2 linked regions of the Alkaliphilus metalliredigens QYMF genome follow. The protein of the gene in region 1 interacts with the protein of each later gene in a pairwise test. Links are inferred from orthologs where the notes say so. Each region holds a gene or a part of one and is shown on either strand. Other genes may lie near its edges. The genes, in order: def and AMET_RS15750.

Region 1 (3,180 bases):
AGAAGTAAATACTGTCATTGGAGCGAGATCAGCTATTTTTGCTCCTTTACAGAATTTAGGCCTGATTATCATTGATGAGGAGCATGAGCATACATACAAGTCTGAACAAAATCCTAAATATCATGCAGTGGAGGTTGCTAAACAAAGAGGTGTGATAGAAAATGCCATTGTCATTTTAGGATCAGCTACGCCCTCTGTAGAAGATTATTCTTTAACAGAAAATGAAGAAACCATTAAGCTGATGACTTTAAACAAGCGTGCCACACAAGGTGAATTACCGCCTGTTGAAATTGTTGATATGAGAGAGGAATTAGATGAAGGTAATAAAAGTATACTAAGTAAGAGGCTGCATACAGCAATAGAGGAAAATTTAGAAAAGAGAAAACAGACGATATTATTTTTAAACCGAAGAGGATACTCAACCTTTATTTCTTGTCGACAGTGTGGGTATGTTGTTAAGTGTAAGCATTGTGATATCTCAATGACCTATCATATGGCTAGTGGGAATTTACAATGTCACTACTGTGGAGAATCTCTGGAACCCCCACGAATTTGTCCGGAGTGTAGCAGTTCCTATATTAAATATTTTGGAACAGGAACTCAGAAGATGGAGAAGATCGTACAACAGCAATTTTCCAAGGCCAATGTAGAGCGGATGGATTTGGACACAACCAGTCGGAAGGGTTCCCATGGCAGAATATTAGAACGATTTAAAAAGGGCGAAATTGATATTTTAATTGGAACTCAAATGATTGCCAAGGGATTAGACTTTCCAAATGTCACATTAGTGGGGATTGTCTCTGCGGATATGATGTTAAATTTTCCGGATTTTCGTGCCTCGGAAAAGACATTTCAATTGATTACCCAGGTTGCTGGAAGAGCGGGGCGAGGATTAGATCCTGGAGTTGTTATTTTACAAACATATGATCCAGATCACTATAGTATTTTAGCCGCTTCTAAGCATGACTATCGGACATTCTATGAGGATGAATTGATGATTAGAAAGGCCTTTGGTTATCCTCCTTTTAATAAGCTAATCAATCTTAATTTTAGTGGGGTCAGTGAAATGCAAGTAATTACTGTAACGAAAAAAATTGTAGATGGGATCAAATATATCTTAAATAAAAAGGGTTTTATAGATTTAGATGAGGTCATATTAGGACCTAACCCCTCTGTGATCGGTAAGATAAATCGAAAATATAGATATCAGGTCATATTAAAGGATCAAGGAGTTCCTTTTATATTATTAAAAAAAGTGGTAAAATATCTTTTAATTGATCAGCGTCAACGATTTATTCCTGACACGATCCATTCAAGTATTGATATTAATCCGTATTCAATGCTTTAATTAAAGACATAACAAGGAGGAAGGTTTATGGCAATTAGATTGATTAGAACAGATGATGACCCGGTATTGAGGAAAAAATCCAGGGTTGTTGACAAGATAGATAGTCGCATTCATACATTATTAGATGATATGATAGAAACCATGTACGAAGCAGATGGGGTGGGTTTAGCAGCACCTCAGGTGGGAATTCTAAAACAAGTGATTGTGATTGATGTGGGAGAGGGCGTCATTGAACTGATTAACCCTGAAATAATAAAGGAAACAGGGAGCCAATGTGATGTGGAAGGATGCCTAAGTCTACCAGGGCATTCAGGAGAAGTAGAAAGACCTGCAATAGTCAAGGTAAGAGGACTCAATCGGCAGGGTAAAATGGTTGAAATTCAAGGAACTGAACTACTAGCAAGGGCATTGTGTCACGAAATTGATCATTTGAATGGAATATTATTCACAGATAAGATAATAAAAGAATAGAGGTGAACCAATGAGAGTTATTTATATGGGTACCCCTGAATTTGCTGTAGCACCCTTACATTCATTAATTGGAAACCAATATGATGTTGTAGCAGTCTTCACCCAGCCAGATCGACCAAAGGGAAGAGGGAAAAAGCTGCAATCGACACCTGTAAAAGAGCTGGCATTGGCCCATGGTTTAATGCTTTACCAACCAATCAAGCTGAGAGAATCATCCGTTGTGGAAATAATAAAATCACTGGAGCCGGATGTGATCGTTGTTGTGGCTTATGGACAGATTTTATCTAAAGAAATTTTAGAGATTCCTACCTATGGATGTATTAATGTACATGCTTCACTACTGCCTAAGTATCGAGGTGCTGCGCCAATTCATCGAGCGATCATAGATGGGGAAAAGAAAACTGGTGTGACTACAATGTATATGGATGTTGGATTAGATACAGGTGATATGTTGTTAAAAAAAGAGGTTTTAATTGGAGCGGATGAAACCGCAGGTGAACTCCGTGATCGTCTAATGGCATTGGGAGCCGATACATTAATCAAAACATTAAACCAAGTACAGCGAGGAACCCTAGTAGGAGAAAAACAAAATGATCTGGAGTCTAGCTATGCTGCAATGCTGGATAAGGGTTTAGGACAAATCAACTGGAACCAATCAGCAGAAGCAATCAGAAATCTGATTCGAGGAACGATTCCGTGGCCTATGGCTTATACCACATATTTGGGTAACCGAGTAAAAATATGGAAGAGTCGAATTGAAGAATCTGAAGTTTCTGGGAAACCAGGTGAAATTCTTAAGGTAGAAAAATCCGGTATATTTGTCAAGACAGGACAGGGAACCTTAGTGATTGAAAGAATACAGTTTAGTGGTAAAAAGCCATTAGACGTGAGAGAATATCTAGCAGGTAATACAATTGAAAAGGGTGTCCTGTTAGGAGAAGAAGATGGAAATTAAAAAGACAATAAGTAAAAATGGTATCTATAAAAAGTTTCTATTGATCTTATCAATTATGTTGTCTTTTATTATACTTTCAATCTTAGGAATTTGGCTATTGCCAGCTGGTAGTCAGGTGTTTATCTATCAAATGGTATTAGGGATTGCTATTCTCACATTACTTTTAATTAGTGGGTTACTCATCACAACAATTTTTGCAGTTGTACAGCTGTGGCAGGACAAGGAAATTCCATCTTTTTTAAGGAAGCTTTTACAATTGGCTATGGGTGTTCTATATCCTTTTATGATTTATATCGGAAAGTGCTTAAAATTCAATAAAGACACTGTTAGAAGAGTCTATACAGATTTAAATAATAAATTGATTTTAAGCATGGAATACAAAATAAGAGGAGAAGAGATATTAATT
Region 2 (3,184 bases), 450 kb from region 1 along the record:
TACAGGAATGTGCTTCGCTGCCTGATCAATGGCCTCTAGATGCTCTTTTTCAAATCCAGTGGTTCCGATGACTAAAGGAACCCCATGCGCCATGGCATAGTCCAATACACCCTCCAGAGCCGATGGATGTGAAAAGTCAATAATCACTTCTGGTGTGTGTTTTAAATTGCTTGTGGGATTTTTAGCATCCACCCCTGCTATATTTGACCAATGGGAATCCTTCTGTGCTGCAACACTAATTAGATTTCCCATGGTACCACTCAGTCCCCAAATCAGTAATTTCATATTCAACCTCCTCTCTAGATGATTTGAAGCTTTTTCATTTCTTCAACTAGCTTCTCACGATTGACCGCTTCCATTGAAGTAAGGGGCAGACGTAATTCATCTTCAATATATCCCATCTCATTCAGTGCTGCTTTCACAGGAATTGGATTGACTTCAGAGAAGAGCAAGTCAATGCATTTTTTATATTTTAATTGTAAGGAAATAGCCTCTTCAACTTTTCCTTCCATAAAGGCCGCACATATAGATTGCATTACCCTTGGCATGATGTTTCCTGCTACAGAAATTACCCCATGACCTCCACAAGCATAAATCGGAATCACCTGGTCATCATTACCGGAATAAATTTTAAAGCCCGGTGGTGTTAAGCGTTTGATATCTAATATTTGCCCCATATCACCACTGGCTTCCTTCATTCCCACAACATTATCTAACTCAGCCATTTTTGCCACAACCTCGGCAGGAATGTTGACCCCAGTTCTAGAAGGCACATTATATAAAATCACTGGTAATGTTGTTGCATTTGCCACAGTTGTCAAGTGAGCAATCAAGCCTTTTTGTGTACATTTATTATAGTATGGTGTGGTTAATAAAATGCCATCGGCCCCTAATTCCTCTGCCTGCTCAGTATATTTTACTGCAGTTGCTGTGTTATTGGACCCCGTACCGATAATAATTGGTATTTTCCCCTTTGCATTGGCAACTGCTGTTTTGATCACAAGCTTTCTTTCTTCTATACTTTGGGTTGATGCTTCTCCTGTTGTTCCTAATACGATCAATGCCTGAGTATGATTCTCTAAATGAAAATCTATCAATTTTCGAAGTGCATCAATATCAACTTCACCATTTTTAAATGGCGTGACGATTGCAACACCTGTACCATTAAACATATGAAATTCCTCCTTTTATTTTAAGCCTTCCATTGCTTCAATCACTTGCACTGCATTGGTAGCTGCACCTTTTCTTAAGTTATCTGCCACAACCCACATGGATAAAGCCTTTGGATTAAATAAATCCATCCGTATTCTGCCTACATAGGTATCATCAGTGTTTTCTGCCTCTAGTGGTGTTGGGTATTGGTTTTCACTTGGATTATCTACCACCACAACGCCCGGTGCTTTACTTAAAATTTCTTTAACCTCTTCTACACTAGGTGTTTCGTCAAATTCCATGTATAGAGACTCGCTATGCCCATAAAAGACTGGAATTCTAACTGTGGTTGCATTTACTTCAATGGTTTTATCCTCTAGTATTTTTTGAGTTTCATAAACCATTTTTAGTTCTTCCTTGGTAAATCCATTCTCATTGAAAACATCTATGTGAGGAATACAATTTCTTGCAATTTTTCTTGTATATACTTCGTTGGGATGATTTCCATCGGCCATTTGTTGTGTTAATTCCTCTATGGCTTTTTGACCACTTCCTGATACCGCTTGATATGTAGAGACAACGATTCTCTTCATGCGGTACCTGCGATGTAAAGGTGCTAATGCAACAATCATCTGAATGGTGGAACAATTTGGATTCGCAATAATTCCCCGATATCCCTTCAATACATGTGCATTTACTTCTGGCACAATCAAAGGAACACCTTTGGTCATTCGCCATTGGGATGAGTTATCTATCACTACATTACCTGCCTCTGCAGCGATTGGAGCAAATTTTTCAGAAACATCTCCTCCAGCTGAAAACAACAGATAATCATAGGATTCTTTCATCACTTCTTCAGTTAGAAGCTCTACTGTGATCTCTTGATCCTTAAAAAGAATCTTTTCTCCGGCAGATCTGGCTGATGCAAATGCCCTCAGCTTACCTACAGGAATTTGTCGTTCCTCTAAGATTTCAAGCATTTTTCTACCTACTGCTCCTGTTGCACCTACTACACCAATATTTAACTTCATTTTCATTCTCCTTTCGAGTCCATACTTCTACAGTTATTATTACTTATTTACCCTGAAGTTATTAATACTTATTTACCATGAATACAGTCAATAAGATATATACTTCTATACTATTCAGGGCATATGTTTTATGTCATACCCTAATGAAACAATCATATAAAGAAAATAGGAAAATAATGAAATATCACAGCCTTCAATATACACAAAAAAACCCCTAAGATCATTGTTCTTAGGAGTTGTTATGGTAATATTAATAACTATCATATAGAGGAAGCATAGTACCTAGTAACCACTATATCCTATCCTTTTTATGCTCTTTATATTATCCATCAACAAATAGCACTCCATAGATACAATCTATGACAGTGAGCCAGTTTTTCACCAGTCCCCCCAGCCGTTAATCTAGAGTTCTTTCAACGACTTCGGCACGTCAGCCTTTCCCCAGTAGTATTGAGTCCTCTTCCTCTTAACACCTACTGCGTACTTTTCTTCAATGCACCTCTACTTATTAATCTTTATTTTATTGTCTTATTTCCTTTATTTGATTGTACATAGTGTATCATAGACATTTTGCCATGTCAAGCCAACTCCTTCCAGCAAGCTGAAATATTGTAAAATCATGTGAACATCTCATACTTCCAAAGATCTATTATGGCAAAAAAAAGAAACCAGTTACGGTTTCTCTTTTTTTCAAAGTTTATTCTTAATGATAAAAATCATGTAGTCCAATGGTCATCATATGTTTTCTATTTTGTACAATCCAGAAGTTTGTTGCTTTTCTTGGATTTAAGAAGTATAGCGCATCTCCAACTGGACGAGCACCGTCCAGTACTTCTCGGGCGGCCCTTACACTGTCTTGATGTGGTTTATTATGAATACTCCCATCAAGTACAGGGGAGAATTGCGTATAGCCATGTTGACGATCAAAAACAACACCATAAATTGAATTAGGGAAGTTGCCATCTCCAACGCGATTCATGATGACATTTCCAACTGCTACC

What was found.
Region 2: the proteins of def (region 1) and AMET_RS15750 interact in binary tests that used the Escherichia coli proteins (3 or more experiments, as listed by UniProt). The link is inferred for Alkaliphilus metalliredigens QYMF from one-to-one orthologs.

What each region holds. Positions count from the first base shown.
Region 1 is NC_009633.1:2,800,935-2,804,114, reverse strand. The notes cover bases 258-3,097. They hold def (peptide deformylase), read left to right. Parts: upstream 258-1,375; coding sequence 1,376-1,819; downstream 1,820-3,097. Other genes in these bases: AMET_RS13750 (DUF116 domain-containing protein), read left to right, coding at 2,764-3,097; fmt (methionyl-tRNA formyltransferase), read left to right, coding at 1,830-2,774; priA (primosomal protein N'), read left to right, coding at 258-1,348. In the rest of the region: more of priA, read left to right, coding at 1-257; more of AMET_RS13750, read left to right, coding at 3,098-3,180. UniProt on the Escherichia coli protein: Removes the formyl group from the N-terminal Met of newly synthesized proteins. Requires at least a dipeptide for an efficient rate of reaction. N-terminal L-methionine is a prerequisite for activity but the enzyme has broad specificity at other positions.
Region 2 is NC_009633.1:3,246,239-3,249,422, forward strand. What follows is about bases 186-3,029. They hold AMET_RS15750 (aspartate-semialdehyde dehydrogenase), read right to left. Parts: upstream 2,184-3,029; coding sequence 1,188-2,183; downstream 186-1,187. Other genes in these bases: dapB (4-hydroxy-tetrahydrodipicolinate reductase), read right to left, coding at 186-285; dapA (4-hydroxy-tetrahydrodipicolinate synthase), read right to left, coding at 300-1,172; AMET_RS24430 (cell wall hydrolase), read right to left, coding at 2,887-3,029. Also shown: more of dapB, read right to left, coding at 1-185; more of AMET_RS24430, read right to left, coding at 3,030-3,184.